Regions from separate parts of the Arthrobacter burdickii genome, predicted to be linked through region 2. Evidence: riboswitches for the same ligand, from Rfam matches in the RefSeq annotation. Region 2 holds a riboswitch; the other holds the start of a gene.
The links. A riboswitch is a leader RNA that binds a small molecule or an ion and turns the genes downstream of it on or off. The one in region 2 is predicted to bind S-adenosylmethionine.

Region 1: another riboswitch for S-adenosylmethionine. It lies ahead of P5G52_RS04010 (MetQ/NlpA family ABC transporter substrate-binding protein); the one in region 2 lies ahead of P5G52_RS15445 (LLM class flavin-dependent oxidoreductase).

What each region holds. Positions count from the first base shown of each region.
Region 1 is NZ_JAROCG010000001.1:860,642-868,808, forward strand. Features, by position in the region: gene P5G52_RS03990 (glycoside hydrolase family 26 protein) at 1-168, shown strand, start outside; gene P5G52_RS03995 (maleylpyruvate isomerase family mycothiol-dependent enzyme) at 280-918, shown strand; gene P5G52_RS04000 (peptide chain release factor 3) at 1,040-2,653, opposite strand; gene P5G52_RS04005 (GAF domain-containing sensor histidine kinase) at 2,780-4,036, shown strand; SAM riboswitch class IV at 4,155-4,268, shown strand; gene P5G52_RS04010 (MetQ/NlpA family ABC transporter substrate-binding protein) at 4,467-5,351, shown strand; gene P5G52_RS04015 (methionine ABC transporter ATP-binding protein) at 5,424-6,452, shown strand; gene P5G52_RS04020 (methionine ABC transporter permease) at 6,452-7,111, shown strand; gene P5G52_RS04025 (hypothetical protein) at 7,216-7,923, opposite strand; gene P5G52_RS04030 (MarR family winged helix-turn-helix transcriptional regulator) at 8,003-8,167, shown strand, end outside.
Region 2 is NZ_JAROCG010000002.1:164,398-172,564, forward strand. Features, by position in the region: gene P5G52_RS15410 (ArsR/SmtB family transcription factor) at 120-461, shown strand; gene P5G52_RS15415 (SRPBCC family protein) at 458-946, shown strand; gene P5G52_RS15420 (acetamidase/formamidase family protein) at 1,012-2,013, shown strand; gene P5G52_RS15425 (SDR family NAD(P)-dependent oxidoreductase) at 2,107-2,868, shown strand; gene P5G52_RS15430 (GNAT family N-acetyltransferase) at 3,047-3,340, opposite strand; gene P5G52_RS15435 (SpoIIAA family protein) at 3,400-3,777, opposite strand; gene P5G52_RS15440 (SDR family NAD(P)-dependent oxidoreductase) at 3,918-4,676, shown strand; SAM riboswitch class IV at 4,770-4,883, shown strand; gene P5G52_RS15445 (LLM class flavin-dependent oxidoreductase) at 4,921-6,309, shown strand; gene P5G52_RS15450 (methionine ABC transporter ATP-binding protein) at 6,432-7,472, shown strand; gene P5G52_RS15455 (methionine ABC transporter permease) at 7,469-8,167, shown strand, end outside.

The DNA of each region.
Region 1 (8,167 bases), on a different contig from region 2:
AAGATGGTCAACTGGTTCGAATGGAACAAGGTCGAACCCGAGGTCGGCGCCGCCGTGGACTGGACCGCGGTGGAGGAACCCGCGATCCGGTCCGAGTTCACCGCAGCCCTACCCGACTGGTACCGCTTCGCGAAAGAACCCGACACCTGCGGCGAACCCCTCGATTGAACCCGAGCAGATGCGCGCGACGGGGGGCGAACTGATTGTCACTCTGGCGCTTCCATGCCCTGAATGGAACACTGCTCCTGTCACCGCAGGACCAGTGGAGGAGCGCGGATCATGAAGCCGGACGAGATAGCGGCGGCTGTGAAGACCGAACGGCATGACCTGTGTGACTTCCTGGAAGACCTCGACGACGCCGAATGGGCCATGCCCTCCCTGTGTCCTGCCTGGAACGTACGGGAAGTTGTAGCTCATCTGACAATCCCGACCAGGGCTTCGGTCGGCTTCCTCGCCGCTGCAGCGATCAAAGCCCGCGGCAACTTCAACCGGATGGTCGCGAACACCGCGCGCGACCGTGCGGCGAGGTTCACCGCTGCAGAACTCGTTCAGCAGCTGCGCGAGAGCGCCCAGTCGTCCCGGCGCATTCCGGGCAGTGGTCCTATGGACCCGTTGATGGACCTGCTCGTGCACGGCCAGGACATCGCACGCCCGCTCGACCGGCGCCACCCTGTGCGCCTCGACGTGGCCGTCCCGGTCCTGGCCTATGTCGTGACGAACCGGTTGCTCGGCGCCCCCGAGCGCCTTGATGGACTCAAGCTCGTCGCGACCGATGTGCGCTGGTCATTCGGGGAGGGACCTCAGGTGCGAGGACGCGTCAAGGATCTGCTGCTCGTCGCCTCCGGCCGTCCGGCCGGGCTCGAGCACGTGACGGGCTCCGGGGTGGAACGCCTGACCGGGATTCTCGGAAGCACATGATCTGCGGACTGCAACGCGACAGCTGTCGTTGACCGGTCGGGGGAGGAAGCGGCGGTGCCGAATCCGTGGCTCGACGCAGCACCCGTCATCGAGGTCGCGCCGACGCGCGCGGAAGGCGCACCTACTGGTCGACGGCGGCGCCGATCGGCTCGAGGATGACGTCGGGGAAGTCCTTCTTGAAGTGCCCCACCTTCCACTTGTCACCGAAGACGGCCACGATCTCGCCGTCGGACCGGAACATGATCTCGCCACCGCGGAAGGTCTGGGGCACGCCCTGGCTCTCGGGTGCAACGCGCATCGCGAGCGTGTAGGACAGGTTGTCGAGCGACGTCGGCGCGTTGAACTCGGTGCCGAGCCGTTCGGCAGCGACCTCGAACTGCAGGGCTCCGACGGCGGCGAGGACGGGCGCTTGGTCACCTCGGAGGTCCGAGCGCAGCACCTGCACCACGCCCTCGTGCTCGAGCTGCTCGATGCCACGGCGGAACTGCTTGTACCGCCCGGGATCCTTGGCCCGTGCGACGGCGAACAGCTCGGGTGAGAAGCGCGGGATGTCGGGGAACTGCACGGGCTGCTCGGCGAACAGGCTGTCGCCCACGCGGAGGCTCGTCGCGTTCACGAGGCCGACGACGTCGCCCGGCCAGGCGGTGTCCACCACTTCGCGGCTGCGGCCGAGGACACGGTGCGCGTACTTCGTGGCGAACGGCTTGCCGGTGCGCTGGTTGGTGATGACCATGCCGCGCTCGAACGTACCCGAGCAGATGCGGAGGTAGGCGATGTGGTCACGGTGCGCGCTGTCCTGGCCGGCCTGCACCTTGAAGACGAAGCCGGACATCGGCGCGTCGATGGGCCTCGGCTCGTCCTCCTTCGAGGGGCGCGGGCTCGGTGAGGGAGCAACATCCACGAGGATGTCGAGGAGCTGCGAGACGCCGAAGTTCTTGGCCGCCGCAGCGAAGAGGACCGGCGTCTGCCGCGCGGCCTCGAACTCCTCGCGATCGAACGAACCGTTCGAGGACTCGACGAGGCCGGATTCCTCGCGCGCGTCCAGCCAGGCGCCGGCGTCACGGGAATCGAGGGCGTCGATGTCGATGTCCGTCTCCTCGGCGGCGTGCGCTCCCGCCTCGACGGCCTCGAGCGCGATGGCCCGCCGTGCGCGCAGGTCCAGCAGTCCCTGGAAGTCACCGGCGATCCCGGCCGGCCATGTCAGGGGAACGGGTGTCATTCCGGTGCGCTCGCCGACGTCGTCGATCAGGCCGAGGGCGTCCAGGCCCGGCCGGTCCCACTTGTTGATCACCGTGATGATCGGGATGTTGCGCTGCTTGCAGACGGCCAGCAGTTTCACGGTCTGGGGCTCGAACCCCTTCGCGGCATCGATCAGCATGACGGCGGAATCGACGGCGGCGAGGACACGGTAGGTGTCCTCGGAGAAGTCCGCGTGGCCCGGGGTGTCGACGACGTTGAGGATGGTGTCGCGATAGGTCAGCTGGAGTGCGGCCGAGCTGATCGAGATGCCACGCTCCTGCTCGATGCCCATCCAGTCGGACACGGTGGCATGGCGGCTCGACTTGCCGTGGGTCACGCCGGCGTCCTGGATGGCGCGGGCGAGGAGGGCCAGGGCTTCCGTGAGGGTGGACTTCCCGGCGTCAGGGTGGGAGATGACGGCGAAGGTACGACGGCGTCCGGCCTCGCGGCGGACGGCGTCGGCGTCGAGGACGGGGGATTCGGTTAACAGGACCACTCCTCCATTGTCCCCGATCCCGGAGCGGCACCTCGCGGGCGGGCCCGGTGTTCGCTGTGCGCGTGGGCCCGGGGTCTACCCTAGGAGGCAGATTCCTGCACGCGGCTACTGGGAGGACGTGGAGTCATGACTGATCAGGCATCCGGACGACGGACGGCGCGGGGCTCGGAGCACACTGATCTGCTCTCGCAGTACGGGCTGGGCATGGCCCTGGGCGAAGCGTCCCCCGTCGGGTCCATGCCGCGGCCTGCCGCTCCCGCGAACGCCCCCGCCGCCCTGCAGAACCTCGTGGCCCTGGCCGTCCAGCTCTGCAACGCCCGGTACGGCGCCATCAACGTGATCACGGAGGACGAGTTCCACCAGATCGCCGCCAAGGGACTCGAACCCCTCATGTGCGCCCGGGAGGATTCGCTGTGCGGGCAGGTCTTCAAGTACGGCCACACCGTGGTGGTCGCGGACTGCACCGAGGACCCCCGCTTCCGGTCGAATCCCTTCGTCGACGGCCGCTTCGGTGCCGTCCGGTTCTATGCCACCACCCCGCTCCTGACGCAGGACGGCGTACCGCTCGGCACCCTCTGCATCTTCGACGAGAAGCCCGGGAACCTGACCGACCAGCAGGCCGCGGGGCTCGAGACGCTGGCCGCGCAGGTCGTCGACGTCCTCGACCTCCAGCTGCGCACACGTCAGCTGGATGCCACGGTGTCCGAGCTGCAGCGCAGCAACGAACTGCTGGGCGAATTCGCCGGCCGGATCAGCCATGACCTGCGGGGACCGCTGACCAACGTCGTCGGCCTCGCGGAGCTCGCCGAGGATGAGCCGGCGCTCCAGGAAGGCCCGGCGGGCACGTACTTCAAGCGCATCGGCGCGAGCGCCCTCCGGATGTCCTCCATGGTCGAGAACCTGCTCGGCTACTCGCGCGTGGGCGGCACGGCGCACCTCGAGACCGTCTCCCTCGCCGAAGCCGTCGCGGCCGCCGTCGACGATCTGGGGCACCACGTCGACGGCGTGGAGATCACGGTCGGGGACTTCCACGGTCACGCCGACCGCGAGCAGCTCCGGGTCCTCATCCAGAACCTGGTGGCCAACGCCGTGGCCTATGCGCGTCCGGGTGTCCCGTCGGAAGTGCACATCACGGGCACCGGCATTGCGGAGTTCTGGCGCCTCGACGTCGCCGATAACGGGAAGGGCATCCCGCCCGAGGAGTACGACCGCGTGCTCGAGCCGCTGGTGCGGCTCGGACGGGAGGGCGATCCGTCCGGTACCGGGATAGGACTGGCGACGTGCGTGCGCATCGCGCAGGCGCACGGCGGGCGCCTGGGCTTCGACCAGACTCCCGGGGGCGGGCTCACCGTGCGGGTCTGGTTCGGGTCGAGCCCGGCCTGACGGCCTTCGCCGGGGCGACGCGTCATGCGCCCTCCGCCGACGCGGGTCGTCGAATATGACGCACCGGGTCACGGTCGTTTTGACCGTGTTCGATGCTGTCGCCTAGCGTTCCCAGAAGAATCAAGAGTTCCAGCCATGGGCCCTGGCCGGTTGGACAGCAACCCTCTCCCGTAGTGGGGTGCTCCAGGTGAAGATTCGGCCGCCGGGATACTCCGGACGGCAAGTACGGCGATTCCCGCGGCGCTTCTTCGAGGCCCTGCCGGAGAACGCCCGCAGCATCCAGTGAGCGAGCATGTCAGTCCAGTAGAACCACGTCCGAGCAGCCTGAGCTGTCCGTCAGTACTGCTGCGCGACTGCTGGGTGCTTCTGTCCCGATTCCCCTGCCGCTGAGCCGTCCGCTGAGCCGGTACCCGTCCGAAGGAAACAAAATATGATCAACTCCCGCAAGCTCCTGGCCGTCGCCGTCGTCCCGTTCCTCGCCTTCACTGTTGCCTGTGGCTCCTCGGAGGCCTCCGAGGGAGGCAACGAGACCGTCCGCCTGGGAGTCGTGGGTGCGAGCGACCCGGAGTGGGCCGCGTTGACCGATGCGGCCGCCGAGGAAGGCATCGACCTCGAGGTGGTCGACTTCGCCGAGTACACGCAGCCCAACCCTGCGCTCACGGAAGGCGAGCTGGACCTCAACCAGTTCCAGCACCTCGTCTACCTCGCCCGCTACAACGTCTCCAGCGGCGAGGATCTCACTCCTGTGGGATCGACCGCCATCTACCCGCTGGGTCTCTACTCCACGAAGTACAAGTCGGTGGAGGAGATCCCCGAGGGGTCGACCGTCGCCGTGCCGAACGACGAGAGCAACCTCGCGCGCGGCCTGCTCGTCCTCCAGTCCGCCGGCCTCGTCACCCTCAAGGACGGCGGCAGCGCCTTCTCCACCATCGACGACGTCGACGAGGCGGCATCCAAGGTGACCGTCACGACCCTCGAGGCATCACTGACGCCGACCTCCCTTCCGGACGTCGCCGCTGCGATCATCAACAACGACTTCGTGCAGGACGCCGGCCTGAACTTCGATGACGCCATCGCCCAGGATGACCCGACCGATCCGGCCGCCGCCGCCTACGTCAACATCTTCGCCTCGCGCGCCGGTGAGGAGAACAACGAGACCTATCAGAAGCTGGTGAGCATCTACCAGGAGAACCAGGAAGTCCTCGACGCCGTGCAGGAGACCTCGGGCGGAACCGCCGAGTTCCTGAAGGTGCCTGTGGAGGAGCTGAAGACGTCCCTCGACACCGTCGAGGAAGACACCCGCGCCCAGGGCTGATCAGCCTTCTCTTCCGCGTGTGGCCGACCGGTGATCCTGGCCGGCCACACGCATCCCTCAGCTAGGAACACGATGCCACTCATCTCACTGCGGAACGTCACGAAGAGCTTCCCCCCGGGACGCCGCGGCGAACCGCTCGTCCATGCCATCGACAACGTCAGCCTCGACATCGAGGCGGGGGAGATCTACGGCATCATCGGTTACTCGGGGGCAGGGAAGAGTACCCTCGTCCGTCTGATCAACGCCCTCGAGAAGGCGACCAGCGGCGACATCATCGTCGACGGGCACCAAGTCACGAACGTCCCGGACCGCCAGCTGCGCACACTGCGCCTGGACATCGGCATGATCTTCCAGCAGTTCAACCTCTTCAGCGCCAAGACGGTCTGGAACAACGTGGCCTACCCCCTGCGGGTCGCGGGCAGGACCAGGGACGAGATCCAGGCCCGCGTGACCGAACTCCTCGACTTCGTGGGACTCGCGGACAAGGCATCGAACTACCCGGAACAGCTCTCCGGCGGCCAGAAGCAACGCGTCGGCATCGCCCGCGCCCTGGCGACCTCACCCAAGATCCTCCTCGCGGACGAGGCCACCTCGGCACTCGATCCCGAGACCACCCACGAAGTACTCCGCCTCCTGCGCCGGGTCAATGAGGAACTCGGCATCACCATCGTGGTGATCACGCATGAGATGGACGTCATCCAGACGCTTGCGACCAAGGTGGCCGTCATGGACAGCGGACGGATCGTGGAGCAGGGCGATGTCTTCGACGTGTTCTCCAACCCCCGTGAAGCATCGTCGCAACGGTTCGTCTCCACCGTGGTCCGCGGCATCCCCGCACCTGATGAACTGGCAGCACTGCGGGAGAGGCACCGAGGACGGATCGTCACCTTCTCCTTCCGCGACGGCGACTCGTCGCAGGCATCCGTGTTCCTCGAACTGGCCGCTGCCGGCATCGAGTTCGAACTGATCTACGGCGGCATCAACGACATCCGGGGCCGCGCCTTCGGGCACCTCACCCTCGCGCTCACCGGGGCGGACAGCGTCATCGACACGACCCTGCACCACATGGCCGGCCGTATCACCGTGAAGGAACTCGCCTGATGGAAGACCTCATTCCCCTGACACCCCAGCTGTGGGAAGCCACCTACGAGACCCTGTACATCGTGGGCCTCAGTCTCCTCTTCGGAGGCCTCGGAGGGCTCCTGCTGGGCATCGGTCTCTACACCACCCGGGCCGGCAGCATCCTCGGCAACCGGGCCGTGTTCGGCACCCTGAACATCATCGTGAACATCTTCCGGCCGATCCCGTTCATCATCTTCCTCGCCGCAGCTCAACCCCTCGCCCGCGCCGTCACGGGAACCGGCATCGGCAACAGTGCCATCATCTTCACCCTGTCCCTCGCGGCAGCATTCGGCATCAGCCGCATCGTCGAGCAGAACCTGCTGACCGTCCAGCCCGGGGTCATCGAGGCTGCGCGCTCGGTCGGCGCAGGACGACTGCGCATCATCCTGACGATCCTCATCCCCGAGGCTCTCGGCCCACTGATCCTCGGATTCACCTTCATCTTCGTAGCCCTCGTCGACATGTCGGCCGTGGCCGGATACGTCGGCGGCGGCGGCCTCGGTAACTTCGCGATCCAGTACGGCTACCGGCAGTTCAACCCCGTCGTCACCTGGGCGGCGGTCATCGTGATCATCCTGCTCGTCCAGGCCGTCCAGCTGCTCGGCAACGTCCTGGCACGCAAGGTCCTCCGCCGCTAGCCCGTTCGGATCCGGCCTCGAACGGCCGACGCCGGATGACCGACGCTGGATGGCGCGACCATCCGCCGGCCCGCTCGGTCATCCGGGCGGGCCTTCCGCGTTGTTCATCGTGCGCGGTTGGCGGCTGACCTGCCGAGCGGCAGGAGGAAGCCGGCCGCTACCAGCCAGAGGAGCCCGCCGAACCGCCCGATGGGAAGCAGGAACTGGACCGGCTCGATGGTCATCGAGAGGAAGCTCAGTTCGGACAGCGCAGCGATCACGAGGCCCGCCCATGCGAGCCACCGCGGCAGGAGCCCGAGGACGAGCGCCGGGACGGCGATGCCTGCGACGAGGAGCCCCAGGCCGACCACGTATCCCACCCCGCCGGCGATGAATGCGAGCAACGACAGCGCATGGGTGAGGGGGACATCGGTGGTGATCTCCGGGCGGCTGAGCACCCAGCTCACGAACGCCGAGAGCATGAGGAAACCAGCTGCCGTGATGCCGCCGAACAGTCCTATGCCCGGTCCGGCGACCCGGACGCCGAGGCGCAGCTGCCGGGCGTAGACGGTGGCCGCGTAGATGCCCAGCGGCACAGCTGATCCGAACTGCATCATGCTCGCGAGCCGCACGGCTCCGGGGTTCTCCTGGAAGTACGCGGCGACCTGCGTCGACGTGGAGAACGGAGAGACGAACGGATGGCCGCCGGTGAGGATCGTGCTCATCACCAGGCCCCCGAGGGTGAGGCCGAGGCTCACCACCGCCAGGATGCCCAGCGGGGGCCCGCCGGAACTGGCAGTGCGGCTGGTGCGAGGAAGGGCGGTATCAGTCATGATCACTCCTCGGAAGAGGTGTATTACAAAAAGAATGATTCGCCGGTTGAATCATTCTGTCAAGGAGTAATCTGGTTCCATGGACTCCGCCAGCTCGCAGCCGAAGCGCACTGCTTTCCTGCTCTCACAGCTCGGGGCCCTGGCATCGTCGCGCTTCGCCGAGCGCACGCGGGAGATCGGCCTCACGCCGACGGAGGCGGGCGTGCTTCGTCTGGTCGGTAGGTCGCCGGGGCTGAGCCAGCGG
Region 2 (8,167 bases):
AAAGCGTCCCGACAAGGGGCCTGAGCAGGAGGCGGGGGTTCCTTTCTCCTTGTACCTACGCGCCTGCAGGCCTATGATTGCATTATCAATCAATTGGTTGATCAATGAGGAGGTGGATCATGCGGGACGATGATCTCGATGCCGCTTTCTCGGCGCTCGCTGACCCCGCACGCAGGGCCATCATCGCGCGGCTCTCGCGTAGCTCGGCCACCGTCAACGAACTGGCGGAACCCTTCGCCATGACCAAGCAGGCAGTCTCCAAGCACATCCAGGTGCTCGAGCAGGCCGGCCTGATCACCCGCACGCGGGACGGCCAGCGCCGTCCCTGCCACCTCGATCCCGCCGCGCTCGAAGCTCTGACGGGCTGGATCGACACCTACCGCCTGGAAGCCGAACGGCAATTCCGCAGGCTCGACGGCGTGCTCGCAACCCTGCAGGACCAGTCCAAGGAACAGTCATGAAAAATCCCACCATCATCACGGCGGAACCAGGCCAGCCCTTCCTCGACATCATCCGTGAGCTCGACGCCCCGCGGGACGTCGTCTTCCGGGCGCTCACGGAGCCGGACCTCGTGCGCCAGTGGCTCGGTCCGCGCCGTATGGTCATGGAGATCCTCGAATTCGACGCGGTGACGGGAGGTGCGTACTCCTATATCCATCGCGACGGCGAGGGCAACGCCTACGGTTTCCGTGGGATCTTCCATACCGTTCTCGCGCCGGAGCGAGTCATCCAGACATTCGAGTTCGACGGCGCGCCACACTCTGTCAGCATCGAGAGCATGGTCCTCGAGGAACTCGACGGCGGTAGGACCCGTTGCTCGGCCCGATCAGCATTCCTTACCGTCGAGGCCAGGGACGCGATGATCGTCGACGGCATGGAGAAGGGCGTGAACGAAGGGTACGAGCGCCTCGACGATGTGCTCTCCTCGCTGTCCCTGGCCGGTTGACACTCCGCGATCCGGGGCGGACTGCGGCCCTTGTCCAGGCCGGAGCCGCCCCGTAGCATCCGGTCATGGAGATCATCGAGTACCACCCGCGGCGGGACCAGCTCGTGTACACCTTCGGGGGCAGCGCTCCCGTGATGACGGTCCAGCCGGGTACAGCGCTGAAGCTCTGGACGGAGGATGCCTTCAACAACGCGCTGACCTCCGTCGATGACGTGTCCGGCGAGAAGGTGGACATGAACTTCATCAATCCCCAGACCGGCCCGTTCTATGTGGAGGGCGCAGAACCGGGGGACACTCTCGCCCTGCACATCGTGGACCTCGCACCGGCCCGCTCCTACGGGTCGTCCGCCACCATCCCGTTCTTCGGGGGCCTGACCAGCACGGAGCGCACTGCGACCCTGCAGGAGCCGCTGCCGGACATCACCTGGATCTACCATGTCGACACCGAGCGGCGGACGGTCGGCTTCCAGTCTCGGCTGGGCGACTTCGAGGTCGCACTACCGCTCGAGCCGATGCTCGGCACCGTGGGGGTCGCTCCGCCCGGCGGCGAGGTGCGATCCTCCCTGGTGCCGGAACGGTTCGGCGGCAACATGGATGCGCCCGACGTGAAACCGGGCACCACCGTCTACCTCGGCGTCAACGTGGAGGGCGCCCTGTTCTCCGTCGGGGACGGGCACTACCGTCAGGGCGAGGGTGAGGCGTGCGGCACCGCTGTCGAAGGTGCCATGCACTCGACGATCATCGTCGAGCTCATCAAGGGTGGCGCTCCCGCCTGGCCGCGGCTCGAGACCGACTACCACTGGATGGCGGTCGGGTCCTCACGCCCCATGGAGGACTCGTGGCGCATCGGCCAGCTGGAGATGGTGCGGTGGTTCGGCGATCTCTTCGGGCTCCACCAGCTCGACGCCTACCAGCTCCTGACCCAGACAGCCCTCGCGCCGATTGCCAACGCCGTCGACGTCAACTACAGCGTGGTGGTCAAGGCGCCCAAGGCCCTCTTTCCTGCAGTCGATGCCTATGGCGGACTCCATGCCCACCTCCGCCGGCAGGGCGCCGAGCTTCGCTGATCTCACCCGGGGCTCCGCCGGCAGGGCGCCGAGCTTCCCCCGACCACAGGCTTGGCCACCGGCCCGACCACCGACCCTTACCGAAGGACATCCATGGACCTGCACCTCGACGGCACCACCGCCCTCGTGACCGGCGGCACGAAGGGTATCGGCCGCGCCATCGTCGAGTCGTTCGCGCGGGAAGGGGTGAATGTGGCCTTCTGCGCGCGGAATGCCGCAGAGGTGGCGGCGACCGAAGCAGCCTTCGCCTCGTCCCCAGTGCGGGTCGCGGGGTACGTCCTCGACGTCGGCGACGGTCTTGCTGTCGCGGCTTGGGTGCAGACCGTGGCGATGGAGTTCGGTGGCATCGACGCTGTGGTCAGTAACGTCAGCGCCCTGGCCATGGAGGACACCGAGGAGAACTGGGAGGCGAGCCTGCGCGTGGACCTGATGGGGACGGTGCGCCTCGTGAAGGCGTCGCTCCCGCACCTCGCTCGGAGTTCGACGCCGTCCATCACCGCGATCTCCAGCGTCTCCGGGCGCGAGGTGGACTTCGCCTCGGGCCCCTACGGGACCGTGAAGTCGGCGCTTATCGCCTACATGGCGGGGCTGGCCTTCCAACTCGCGGAGCAGGGTATCCGGGCCAACACCGTCTCGCCGGGCAATACCTACCACGAGGGCGGAGTCTGGGAGGGCATCGAGGGCGGGAACCCGGAGCTGTTCTCCACGGCGATGGGCCTCAACCCGACCGGCCGCATGGGCACACCGCAGGAGGTAGCGGACGCCGTCGTCTTCCTTGCCAGCCCGCGGTCCAGCCGCACCACGGGAGCCAACCTCCTGATCGACGGCGGCCTCACCCGCGGTATCCAGTTCTAGGAGCGACGTCCAGCGACGTCCCGCCACGTCCGGCGACCGCAGGGGCGCCGTCGTACCTCGCGGAAGGCGCGCAGACGACGGCGGCTATCGCCGGGACCCCGGAAGCTGCAGGGCAGGCGCGCCGGGCGGCCGAGGTGCTCATCGACGCGGCGCTGGGTGAAGGGGCCCTACGCGCGAGCTAGCCCACCAGGTCCTGGTACTCGGGGTGATCCTCGATGAAGGCCGCCACGAACTCGCACTGCGGCACCACGGTGAGGTGCTGCGCGCGTGCGTCGTCGAGGGCGAACCGGATCAGGGTGCTGCCGATGCCATGGCCCTCGACCTCTTCGTCGACCACCGTGTGCGTGAAGACGATGGTGTCACCGGACCGTTCGTACGCCGCCATGCCTGCAGGGTCGCCGTCGAGGTTCGCGATGTAGCGGCTCTTCGCCTCGTTGTTCGTGACCTGGATCCCGCTGTTCTCGGAGCTCATGCTGTCACCTTCGCATTGACCATGAGAACGGGTCAACGAGCCGTCCCCGCGGTCCGGTGCTAGTCGCGCGAAGCCGGTCGCGTAGCGTGCCCGGCTGTGCTGCCGTCGAGCAGCCAGGCGAGCGCTTCGGTCTCGGAGCAGAAATAGCGCGTGACGGTGGGGGAGCGGTGGGAGAACGCCGACATCACCTCGTCGACGGCGTCCTCACCCACGACGGCGACTCTCGAGAACCCGCGGTAGGCAGCCATTCCCACGCGTGCTTCAGGGGTGATCCCGGTGATGCCATGCATGTGGACCAGGAGCGGCAGTGCGGTGGGACCGTGGAATTCTGCCAGGGCGCGGGCGGCGGCAACGGCATGCGCATGGGTGATCTCGACGCCGCGCTTCCACCGAAGCCTCAGGATTCCCCTGTCGAGGTGCGCACTGAATGGGTCCATCGAGGTCCTTTACCGAGGGTAGAAGCAGTAGCTTGACAGCGTAGCAAGGTGGACTGGCTGGTTCAGCCTCCTTGTCGGTTTTCCGACTCCACCTGAGCGCTTCGGGCTCCCAGGGCGATGCGGGCTGTAGCGTCTGATCCATGACACTGAGCATTCTGGTGACCGGCGCGAGCCGCGGGATCGGCGCCGCCATCGCCCATGAGCTAGCCGGACGGGGACATCGCATCGCCGTGCATGCGGGACGCGATGCGGCGGCGGCCCTGGTGGTTCGTGACGCACTGCCCGGTACCGGTCACGCCGTCGTAGTCGGCGATGTCGCCGATCCGGAGGAGTGCGTACGGATCGTCGATGAAACCGTGCGGGAACTCGGCGGGGTCGACGTCCTCGTGAACAATGCAGGGATTTTTGAGGCGCATCCTGTTGTCCGGGCATCCTTCGACGACTGGCAGCATGCCTGGCGCCGCACTCTCGCCGTCAACCTGCTGGGGCCGGCGAACCTGGCCTGGCTCGTGGCGCGCCACCTCCTGGATCGGCCAGCCGGTCCCGAGGGCGGTCGGTTGATCAGTGTGGGCTCCCGCGGCGCCTACCGAGGCGAACCCCTGACCCCTGCCTACGGGGCGAGTAAGGCTGCGCTCCATTCGATGACCCAGTCGCTGGCCGTTGCGCTCGCGCCCTCCGGCATTCTCTCTGCGGCGGTCGCACCGGGTTTCGTCGAGACGGACATGGGACGGTCGGTGCTCGACAGCCCGGAGGGTGACGCGGTCCGGGCACAGAGTCCGTTCAACCGCGTGGCGACGCCGGAGGAGGTGGCGCAGACCGTGGCATGGCTTGCCACGGATGCTCCGCTCTGGGTCAGCGGCACCGTGGTCGACGTGAACGGTGCGTCCTACCTCCGCTGACGGATTGCTGATCGTGAGGCATGGCTGATCGTGACGCACTGTGACGGGTGCTTGTGGACGCCGGCGAGGGCGGGCACCTAGGCTCATCACCAGAATCAAGAGCTCCAACGTCAAACCCTGGTTTGTTGGACGGCAACCCTCTCGCTGTAGCGGGGTGCCCCAGGTGAGGATTCGGCCCGGCATGCATCATGCGGGCAAGTATGGCGCTTCCTCCACGGCAGTGCCCTGACATGAGGATTTTTTCATGCCCGCATCACCGCGCCATATCCGCTTCAATGCCTTCGACATGAACTGCGTGGGCCACCAGTCGCCTGGCCTGTGGCGGCACCCGGACGATCAGTCGTGGCGCTACAAGGACCTGCGCTACTGGGCCGACCTCGCGAAGACGCTGGAGAAGGGACTGTTCGACGGCATCTTCATCGCCGACGTCCTCGGCACCTACGACGTCTACGGCGGTTCCAACGAGGCCACGCTGCGCCAGGGGACGCAGACCCCGGTCAACGATCCGTTCCTGCTCGTCTCCGCCATGGCCCTTGTCACGGAGCACCTCGGCTTCGGTGTCACGGCGGGCACGGCCTACGAGCACCCCTACCCGTTCGCACGCCGGCTCTCCACGCTCGACCACCTCACCAATGGCAGGGTCGGCTGGAACGTGGTCACGGGTTACCTGCCCTCCGCCGCGCGGAATATGGGCAACGAGGACCAGCTCGAGCACGACGAACGCTACAACCACGCGGACGAGTACCTCGAGGTGCTTTACAAGCTGCTCGAGGGGTCCTGGGAGGACGACGCGGTGATCCGGGACCGCGAGACCGGGGTCTTCACCGACCCGGCCAAGGTCCACGACATCAACCATGACGGCACGTACTTCACAGTTCCGGGGATCCACCTCAGCGAGCCCTCGCTGCAGCGCACGCCCGTGATCTACCAGGCCGGTGCCTCATCACGCGGGATCGCCTTTGCTGCGGGGAACGCCGAGGCGGTCTTCGTCGGTGCACCCACCAAAGCGATCCTCAAGGACGCCGTGAAGAAGATCCGCGACGCGGTCGAGGCCGAAGGACGCGACCGCTACTCCGTGCGGATCTACACCATGCTCACTGTCATCACGGACGAGACGGAGGAGAAGGCCCAGGCCAAGCACGCCGAGTACCAGCAGTACGTCAGCTACGAAGGAGCCCTCGTGCTGCTGTCGGGCTGGCTGGGCATCGATCTCAGCGTCTACGACCCCGACGAGCCCATCGGCAATGTGAAATCGAACGCCATTCAGTCCGCCGTCGCGAACTTCCAGAAGGTGAACGACGACGGCGAACCCTGGACCGTGCGCGACATCGCCGAGTGGGCAGGTATCGGGGGGCTTGGTCCGCGCATCATCGGGTCCGGGGCGCAGGTCGCCGACGAGCTCCAGGCCTGGGTCGAGGAGACCGACGTCGACGGCTTCAACCTGGCGTACGCCATCACACCTGGATCCTTCGAGGACGTCATCCAGTACGTGGTTCCCGAGCTCCAGAAGCGCGGTGCCTATCCGACGGAATACGTCGAGGGAACCCTGCGCAACAAGCTGTTCGGCAAGGGTGACCGCCTGCCCGAGGAGCACCGCGGAGCGCGATTCCGGCTCGAGTCCGTCCGCCCCTGACGCCCCACTGACCTGACGCGGACCGCCGGGGTTCCCGGCGGCCGAACCCGCAGCACCGTCCATCCCTTCCCTGCTGCCCACCCATTCGACGCTTCCCACCCGCATCCTGCCCAAGGAATCCCATGATCTCGCTTCGACAACTGACCAAGACCTACGGTCGCGGGCACGCTGCCGTCACCGTACTCGACCACCTCGATTTCGAGGTGCCCACCGGCCGCATCGCCGCTGTCGTCGGTCCGAGCGGTGCAGGCAAGAGCACCCTCGCCCAGTGCATCAACCTGCTTGAACGTCCGACGTCGGGCGCCGTCGTCGTCAATGGAGAGGAACTCTCGGGCCTGCCGGAGAAGCGTCTGCGCGAGGCGCGCCGCCGCATCGGCACGGTGTTCCAGTCCTCGAGCCTGCTCAGCCGCAGGACCGCCGCGGAGAACATCGCCTTGCCCCTCGAGTACCTCGGCGTCACTCCTGGCGAGGCACGGGCTCGTGTTGCCGAGTTGCTGGACCGGGTGGGGCTGTCGGACAAGGCCGGCCACTACCCGTTCCAGCTCTCTGGCGGCCAGGCGCAGCGCGTGGGGATTGCTCGGGCGCTCGCGCTGCGGCCGTCCATCCTCCTGGCGGACGAGGCGACCTCAGGGCTCGATCCGGAGACCACCCGGTCCGTCGTCGGTCTCATCCGCCAACTGCGCAACGACCTCGACCTCACCGTCGTCTTCATCACGCACGAGATGGACACCGTGCGGCAGGTCGCCGACACGGTGGCGCGGCTGGACCACGGTCGCATCGTCGAGCAGGGCGACCTCGTGGAACTCCTGACCTCGCACACTTCGCTGCTCGGGCGGTCGCTGCAGCCCCGGCGCGGCCACGCCGGGCCGGAGGCTGGAACCCGTACCTGGTACGTCACCTATGACTCGACCGATGTGCCCGGCGACTGGATCCAGCGGCTCACCGGGGACCTCGGTGCCGTCGTGCATCTTCTGGGTGCCTCCGTCGAGACGGTCCACGGTGTCAACACCGGGAGCGCGACGCTCGGCATCGGGACCGACGACGACGCGCGGGTCCATGGTGCGCTCGCACGCTACGGACTCAGCGGAACGCCCGACGGCGGTGGAGGCAGTCGGTCGCACCAGTTCCTCACGGCCGAGGCCGTGCTGGAGGACGTGGCATGAGCGCCCTCATTCTTCCCCGCGCCGACGTTCCCCTCAACGACCTGCCGGCGCTGCTGCTGCCCGCCTATGGCGAGACCTTGACGATGGTCGGCATCGTCATGGCGGTCGTCCTCGTCATCGGCACTCCACTCGGTGTCCTTCTCCACAACGTCGCGCCCGGTGGCCTCTACGAACGCCCCGCACTCCACGCGGCACTGAGCTGGATCATCAGCATTGGACGGTCCCTTCCGTTCCTGATCCTCATGGCGGCCATCGTTCCGTTCACCCGGTTCATCACCGGCACGAACATCGGCATCGCGGCCGCCGTCGTCCCCATGTCCCTCGCCGGTATCGCATTCTTCACGCGTATCGTCGAGAACTCGCTGCGGTCCGTGCCGCCGTCCACGGTCCAGGTGGCCCGGGCCGCCGGTGGGTCCAACCTGCAGATCATGCGCACGGCACAGTTCAGCGAAGCTGTCCCGGCAGTCATCGGCGGGCTCACCATCCAGGTGATCGCGATGATCGAGTACTCGGCGATCGCGGGCACCATCGGTGCCGGCGGCATCGGGTACGTGGCCGTCACCTACGGTTACCAGCGCTTCGACAACACCGTCATGCTCGCGACGATCGTGGTCCTGGTGGTGACGGTCGCTCTCGTCCAGATCGTCGGAGACCGCCTCGTACGCTTCACGACGCCGCAGAAGCGACTGCAGCGC